DNA from 2 places in the Paenibacillus sp. FSL H8-0282 genome. Region 1 is predicted to be linked to the other one. Evidence: riboswitches for the same ligand, from Rfam matches in the RefSeq annotation. Region 1 holds a riboswitch; the other holds the start of a gene.
The links. Region 1 has a riboswitch for cyclic di-GMP ahead of NST94_RS01885 (anti-repressor SinI family protein). Riboswitches for the same ligand answer to the same signal wherever they lie in the genome.

Region 1 (4,338 bases):
AACCTCCATACACGATGTCGGTCTTCCATTCGCATCGGTAGTTACCAGTGATGTTTATGGACAACTTGAATTACGCGAAGGAGAGTTCCCACAGCCACTGCCATTCCTGATTACCTTCACTCAACCAGACGGCGTGATCTCTAGCGACCTCACCTCATCTTATGAAGCTCTAAATACCGAATTGACTAACCATAAAGAATCGGCAACCTCAGGTATCACTACCCTTCAAGATAAACTCCAATTGATCAGTCAGACTCGCGAGCAAAAACTAGAAGAGCTTGAAAAAGCTCGGCTAGAAGAAGAGCAAGCAAAGAAAGAAGAAGAAGCGAAAAAAGAAGAAGAACGTTTGGCTGAGGAGAAAAAGCAACAAGAAGCCGAGGATAAAGCGAAAGCTGAGGCAACCCCTCCAACATCAGGCGAAGCTGCTCCGGAAGCCCCAAATAAAGAACAACCTGAAGCCCCAGCCACTGATCCGGTTAAGCCGGAAATTGACGAAGAGCTCACAATTCCAAAAGATGTCCCTCAGCAAGAGGCTCCACAAGAGACGCCAAAGGCGGAAGACAGTACGACTACCCCGCCGGTAGCAACCCAAGCTCCTTCGGACCCTCAACCTGAGAAAGGTGGAGAATAAGATGCGAATTAAAAAAATTATCAATAATACCCTATCGAGCTTAATGCTTGTGATCTTTATTCTGCTGGTGGCAGCCGTAGTGTTATCCAAGGCCTCCGGCGGTGAACCTGCTTTCTTCGGATATGAGATCAAAACCGTACTCTCAGGATCGATGGAACCAGGAATTCAGACAGGCTCAATTGTCGCATTAAAACCCGGAGGGGATATGAATCGTTTCAAACCAGGCGATGTCATCACCTTTAGGAATGAAGATAATCTGCTCATTACTCACCGGATTGTAGAAGCGACCGTCAATAACGCTACTGGTGAAGCTGTTTATCGCACTAAAGGCGATAACAACGACGCGCCCGACATGAACCCTACCAGTTCTGTGAATGTTGTAGCTCAGTATACCGGGGTCACTGTACCCTATGTCGGTTACGCTATGAATTTCGCGGTTTCCAAAGCTGGAAGTGTAGTCCTCATGATCGTGCCTGGCTTGATGCTTCTGCTCTATGCTCTGTATACCTCTTGGAAGGCTGTAGCTGCATTAGAAAAGAAAAATGCTGCCCTACTGCCAGCCTCACCGCCCCCAACAGAAACACAGCCCTAAGTTGATTGTCCACTTCCGCTTACGAACCGGAAGATACAATATATAAATTTTATAAAAAATTCAAACACAAATTTGAGGAGGAATTTTATTATGGGTATCAAGAAAACATTGGGTCTTGGCGTAGCATCTGCAGCACTGGGTTTATCATTAATCGGCGGAGGAACCTTCGCATACTTTAGCGACACTGCGCAAAGCACAGCTACATTCGCAGCGGGCACGCTCGATCTGAACTCCGACCCTTCTGTCATCGTTAATATTCCTAACCTGAAACCAGGTGATACGGTAACTAAATCCTTCAAATTGAAAAACGATGGTTCGCTGGATATCGGATCTATTATTCTGAATACATCGACTCAAATCACGGATGCTAAAGGAGATAACTACCTGGATTTAGCCGAGTTCATTAAAGTTAAATTCCTTAGAAATAATGATAAAGGAGTACCTATCGTCTCTCCTGAAAATGTAGTTTATGAGACTACACTTGCTGCTTTAAAAAGTCAGCATCCGGATCTCGTAAAAAATACAGGTTGGGATCAACTCTTTACCGAAGCATCCGGTATTAAAGCCGGTACCAACGACAGCTTCTCCGTCCAATTCGAATTTGTGGAAAATAACCAAGATCAAAATATTTTCCAAGGCGATAGCTTAACACTGACTTGGGATTTCGTAGCTAAACAAGGTGCGAAAAAAGACTACTAAGATCAATAAAGTAATTTAATAAAATACTCGAAGAGCAGCAGATCCTGAATCCGGCCACGGATAAGCAGATTGCTGCTCTTCTCTTTACAATAAACTTTGTCCGATTTATTGATATTTGCTATACTAATAACAAAAATTACGGAGGGGCGTCAGCATAGTGCCACAGAATATGGGCCAACGTATCCAGCAGCTCCGCCTAGACAAGGGTTTCTCCCTATCTGAGCTTGCGGACAGAGCAGATGTGGCTAAGTCGTATCTTAGCAACGTGGAGAGAAACATCCAATCCAATCCATCCATCCAGTTTATCGAAAAAATCGCTGACGCGCTTCAGGTATCCATTCATGCCCTACTCTATGGAGAACCCAATGATGCAGAGGAATCACATTTAGATTCGGAATGGTTCCGATTGGTGCAGGAAGCTATGGACTCAGGCATTAGCAAACGCGAATTCAAAGAATTTCTGGACTATCAGAAATGGAAGCTCGATCAAAAGGATTAATACTTCCTACTAATCTGGTACGATCCTCTCTTCTACTAAATCATATCGAAAAAGGACACAGCGAAGAACCGCTGTGCCCTTTTTCGATATGTAACCCCTCTAATGTATTACTGCACGATCTGCACAGTTTTCTCATGAAAGAACTGGCGAATTTCATCTGCCTTAATGCCAGCCTTCTTAGCTGCTAATAATAAATGTACCCACTCTTGATCCAGATCAATAAACTGCTGTTCTCTGTTGCTACCCTGGTTGGACTTTTCCAAAAAATCTCCCCCTAAGATTTTACGTCCCCAGGCAATCCGGCTGTCATAGTATCTCTACCTTAGACCCGCGACTTTGTGCCCCTGCCTTTCGGCAAGTTTACCTTTTACTGGACCCTTTTCACGAAAGGATCTACTTAAAAAACTATAAAATTACTATCTGCAATAACATTATACAAAAAGAAAGCGGAAAAGTGTGTCGATTCCTGGTTACTTTCTATTTTAAAAACGAAAAATAAAAGATTTTTTTTCAAAGATCTTGTCCGATTATCACGATACTCGTCCGTTACATAAAATAAATTGTACTAGCAAAATAAATATTTACTGACCTAATAGTTAAAAATAAGGATAATAGAATCATTTTAATAGGCCTTTAGAATGGGTAATGAGAAGAAACACCCTTCTTTTCATTAGAACAAGCTAACCCATACCATTTTGCGAACGTATTGGACGAAAGAATGAATTGATTACAGTGGCCGAAAGTAGCACAATAAGATGAGAAATGAAACCGCAATCATCACAGCTCCAGTAAGCGTTGACACAAAATGTCACGTATGGAGTTCATCCGTTAAGGAGGATGTATTCATGGCAGCCAAAGAGCCCTATAACGAATCCATTTGGAGTAAGTATTACGGACCCAATTTAGGCTACATTCAAGAAAGATATGAACAGTTTGTGAAAGATCCCTCCACCGTAGAAAATAATTATCGCGAGCTTTTTACAAATTCGGGACCTCCTCCCCTAACTCCGGATAGCGAACCGGCTCCTCAGCCGCGCATCTCGGGAGACACCGAATGGCTTAGAAAAGCAGTAAGAGCTTCCAAGCTAATCGCCAATATTCGTATATATGGCCATATGGCCGCTGAAATTGATCCGCTGGTACGCGATCAGAATCCCATGGCAAAATATCTTGAGCTTGAAACCTATGGGCTGACCCGCGAAGACCTGATCGCACTGCCTGCCACGCTTATATGGGAAAATGCGCCGAATGATGTGCATACCGGATGGGATGCCGTGCAACGTATGCGTCAGGCATACACCAAGACCATCGCCTATGAATTCGGGCATGTGCATGAAGAAAAAGAACTGCAATGGCTAAATAGACAGGCAGAATCCACCAGCTCACCAGCACCCCTAAATAATACAGAACGCAAAGAGCTCCTGAACCGCCTGATTCAGGTAGAGCAATTTGAAACCTTCCTCCACAAGACTTTTGTAGGTCAGAAGCGTTTCAGTCTTGAAGGCAATGATGCTCTTGTGCCGATGTTAGATGAAATCGTACGTGCTGCTGCACATGACGGTGCGGAGCATATTTTGATGGGCATGGCGCATCGCGGCCGCCTCAACGTTCTTGCACATATTTTGGGCAAACCTTATGATATCATATTTTCAGAGTTTCATCATTCTCCGAACAAGGAGCTTTTCCCTTCCGAAGGCTCCACAGGCATTAACTATGGTTGGACAGGTGATGTGAAATACCATCTCGGTGCAGACCGTGCTGTCCGTGAAGGAGAAACCGTACGCACAAGAATAACACTAGCGAATAACCCAAGTCACTTGGAATTCGTCAATCCTGTCGTGGAAGGTTTCACTCGTGCCGCACAAGAAGATCGGAGCACTGCAGGACTGCCGAAGATTGATACCAGTAAAGCTATGG
Region 2 (4,338 bases), 2.5 Mb from region 1:
GCAAGCAGGATATTAAAAGCTGTGATGATTCTAGGTGCCCCTATAACGGGTACTAAGTGTAATAGAATACCTTTAAGCTGTTCTACGGTGACTCCAACACGAAGGGCCATGACATAATGAACGCCCAACTGTTCGAATTGACCCATTGAAATTAAAGATGAAATGACTGCGATTTCCTTCCAGTCAGGGGCTATAGTATTACGTTGAAAAATATCGCCATAGGCATTCCCCATAATAAATTCAGCCAAGTCAGGGAAGTGGTCTTTAATTGGAGCTAGTGCTTTTGCGCCATAGTCTCCTGATAGATTCGTGAAGTGGTTGAGACCACTGTTGATATTTTCCTTCATGGTTAGCCTCCTAGTTTAGGTTCAAAGTACGGTGTGCAGTCGGAGGGACTTCATCACGGTCTGTTAGTAGTTCAATAACGGCAACATGGTTTAGAGCTACCGCATCTTTAATTGCAGCTGTGAATTCATCCGCAGTCTCACATTTGTAGCCTTTAGCACCTAGAGATTCAGCGAATTTCACGGCGTCCATTGGTACTTCATATAGAGTTCCATCGATACGACCTGTGGTTTTCTCCATACCCTTAAGAGCCATATCTAGTTGCTTATTATTGACCACGATAAAGATAACAGGGATATCTTTGCAGACAGCGGTGTTAATCTCAGCGCCGAGCATCATGAAACAACCATCACCTGTAATGCAGAGGACAGTTTCTTCAGGAGCTGCAACTTTTGCACCAATAGCCATGCCGATCGAATTACCCATGCAAGCAAAATACGCATCAAAAACAAAGCTGCCCGGTTTCTTAACCTTGTACCATTTTGCAGCGTGGAATCCATGACTTCCATCATCAACGAAAATTGAATTATTATAAGGGATCAAATCACTTAAAGTGCTCATTACGGAAGCAAGGGAAAGATTCTTGAGGGTTGGAAGCTCTTCTGAATAATCCGCATCGGCCAAAGCCTCACGTTTGGTGATTGTGCTTGGGTCAATATGATTTAGGCAGTGCACCAAATTATCGCGCAGGTCCCCAGTGACCGGTATCGTTTTGGACAATAGTATTTTTCCGACAAAGGTTGGATCAATATCAAATTGAATTAAAGTTGCTGGATGATTCTCCCGTTTAAGATTACAGATGGTCATATCACTTAAACGTGATCCAAGCACTATAAATAAATCGCTTTTATTCAATAAATCGTCCCCGTGGGTCGAACCGCCAACGCCAATAGGACCATGATAGAGTGGGTGATCCCAGACTATAGCCCCTTTTCCACCAGGAGATGTTACTACAGGAATATTAAAAGTTTCTGCGAGTTGAGCAAGCTCTTTATGTGCTCCGGAGCGGTTAATTCCTTTACCCGCAATAATCAAAGGATTCTTAGCAGCTTGAATAGCTTCGATGACTCTATCGATATTAGCTTGACTAATTAGAGACTCTCTTTCTGGGATTACTATATTGCATTCTTCCAATACTTCAGTTTGTACATCAAAAGGAATACAAAGATGAACAGGACCCCGTTTGGTCAGGGCCACAGAAATCGCATGATTAAAAATAGTACCAAAGTGATCCCCACGTTCAACCAATTTACTGAACAAGGTGGCAGGTCTGAACATATCAGCTAAATCAGCCAGAAAAGAGGTGGAGTCCTGACATTGAGGAATTCCAAGCTCTGTAATGGATTGGTGGCCGGTAATAAATAGGACAGGTAGGTTGTTAGCTTTCGCATGTGCTGCTGCTGTAAGCAGGTTAGTTCCCCCAGGACCCGAAGTACCAAATGCTACGCCTAGGTTACCCGTTTTCAGCGCATACCCTGCTGCTTCGAATCCGGAGCTTGCTTCATGTCTGCCGGGAATAAATTCAATACCGTAATCCACCATCTTTAGAACAATTGGACAAATGGATTTGCCAATGATCCCAAAAGAATGGGTGACTCCAAGGTTACGTAGTGCTTCCGCCATGTAATCTGCGACTGTCTTCAAAAGAAACACCTCACAAGTTTTTTGATATATATTAGTTATTAATCTACCGAATAGATACGATAGATCAATATACTCAAAAAGTAAAAACCTGTGCTCTATAGTAAGCACAGGTTGGTGGCATAAGGCACCGCTAAGACTGAACAATAGTTCAGCCGTCCTGGTTCCTCTGCAACCTGGCAATCATGGCCTCAAAAGAAAAAATGAGGCTGTAGATCCATGGTTTTGCGTCATCCTCTTTCGAGGATTTTGCCAATATTAATTTATAGTTGATAAGAATAATTTTCCTTTACAATATATTCCTCATTAATTTTTGTCAACATAATCCGCTAAAAAAACTCGAAATTTGACGAAAGTCTTGTCCAAGAGATGAAGTTTTACCTCGCGAAAAAAACTGCCACCTAAGACTCAGCTTAGGTGGCAGTTGATAGTTTTGAACTAGAATTTAAAGATATGAATGGTTTTTTGCAGATTAAATACGGCCTGGGTCATTTTTTCCGTTTCTTCTGCAACAGACTGCAGGGCATTAATCTGTTCATTCATAGCCGCCGATACCTCTTCCGTGCCAGCAGCAGTTTCTTCGGTGATTGCTGAGATATTCTCAATTGCACTGGAAATTTTCAAGGCACTTTCTAGCATAAGATCGCTCTCCGCAGAGAATGAAGAGATTTGCTCGGTAATGTACTGCACGCTTTGTACAATTTGTGCGAAAATATGGGCAGATTGAGTGATCATTTCATTCTGAACCTGCACAACCTCTTCATTGATGGCGATATTATCGATGGCTTGTTTAATATCTGACTCAATGCTGCGGACCAAGCCGAATACTTCTTTTGTGGATGCCGTAGATTCCTCAGCAAGCTTGCGAACCTCTTGAGCTACAACGGCAAAACCCCGACCATGCTCTCCGGCACGAGCAGCTTCGATGGAGGCATTCAGTGACAGCAGGTTGGTCTGCTCAGCGATCTCTGTGATGGTCTTGGTGATCATCGTAATCCCGCGGGCATTTTGTGAGAGAGCTTCAATAGTATCAGCCACTTTTTGTGTAGCCTCTATGTTTTTACGCATGCCTTCAGCCTGTGTATCTACGGATTGGCGCCCTTGCTCAACAAGTTCTAAGGTATGTATTGAACGTCTGTTCATTTCTTTGGTGGAGTTCGTATAATTGGATACTTTAGTTTCAATGTCTTTAATGGATTCTGTCATATCAGCGATATCCGTAGATATTTCATTTGCACCAAGAGCGAGCTCAGTAGAAGAAGAGGCTACTTGTGCCATGACAATTTTCAGGTTCTGGTTCTTATCTTCGATTCCGCGGCTTGCATCCATAACTTGACGGGTGATCTGCGATGCATCGGTCAAAATCTTCTTGAGCTTATCAATCATTGTGTTAAAGGAGCGGCTTACGTCACCCATTGAACCATTTTCGTCCGCTCTGCTAGTGAAATCACCCTTCGAAATACTGTGAGATACATTAGCAATATCATCAAAAGATGATGTAAGCGTTCTCTCCACGAAGCGAGCAACAGGTAAAGTCAGACCTGCAAGAACAACTACTAGTATAATTCCTACGAGAAATTGACCTAGAATCATTAACGTAACTAAGACAGGAATAGCAAACAGTGCGGCAACGAGGTAACATCCGGCAACAATTCTTTGTTTTAACGGAAGTTTGTGCATCCAGCTCATTGGTAAAATGTCCCCCTTATTAAATTTTATGTAATGGTGTTATTATAGGGGATTTATAGGTCATTGGTCTATAGAGAAGTGTCATAAATCTTCTTTAAGTAGTAGATATTTAGAATTCATGTCAAAATTCCTCATATATTGTGGAAATTGTTTTAATAGCAGACTTTACCATCCCTACTAGTTCGATAGGAGCTAAAACAATAACTGAAGGAGAGAAAGAGAGTACGATACGACAGGCAGATTCTATAGCATTAAACTCGGCCTCCACGTTCATCCACCCAGTATTAGCAGAGGGTTCTACTAAAGTTATAGTTACATATCTTTCACGTTGTAATTCTTTAAGAATAGACTCATTCACCTTTAAGTTCACTACATATTTTGGCAGTGCTGCTTTAAAAGCTAAAGTCGATTGTTCCCAGTAGCTTTTTAAATCAAAAGCCTCAGGTCTGACAAATGATTCATAAGTTGCGTCAGCTTGTATTAATCTCGACACGCGAAAAGTCCGCATTTCACCCTCGGTTCGTGCCACTACATACCAAACTCCACGTTTTGCGACTAACCCGAGAGGTTCAATGAAACGCTCCTTCATCTCGTCATTCCGTGGGTAAGTGATCTTCACTTTACGGTCTTCCCAAACAGCTTCCTGCAGGACAGATAGGAACG

Region 2: linked by a shared signal. The riboswitch ahead of NST94_RS20390 (thiamine pyrophosphate-binding protein) and the one ahead of NST94_RS01885 (anti-repressor SinI family protein) in region 1 are both predicted to bind cyclic di-GMP.

The regions. Positions count from the first base shown of each region.
Region 1 covers NZ_CP150146.1:431,304-435,641, reverse strand. Annotated here, with positions in the region: gene NST94_RS01905 (hypothetical protein) at 1-631, shown strand, start outside; gene NST94_RS01900 (signal peptidase I) at 633-1,223, shown strand; gene NST94_RS01895 (TasA family protein) at 1,314-1,922, shown strand; gene NST94_RS01890 (helix-turn-helix domain-containing protein) at 2,092-2,421, shown strand; gene NST94_RS01885 (anti-repressor SinI family protein) at 2,529-2,684, opposite strand; cyclic di-GMP riboswitch class I at 2,712-2,796, opposite strand; gene NST94_RS01880 (2-oxoglutarate dehydrogenase E1 component) at 3,267-4,338, shown strand, end outside.
Region 2 covers NZ_CP150146.1:4,692,996-4,697,333, reverse strand. Annotated here, with positions in the region: gene NST94_RS20395 (carboxymuconolactone decarboxylase family protein) at 1-347, opposite strand, end outside; gene NST94_RS20390 (thiamine pyrophosphate-binding protein) at 358-1,998, opposite strand; cyclic di-GMP riboswitch class I at 2,154-2,250, opposite strand; gene NST94_RS20385 (HAMP domain-containing methyl-accepting chemotaxis protein) at 2,425-3,675, opposite strand; gene NST94_RS20380 (YafY family protein) at 3,797-4,338, opposite strand, start outside.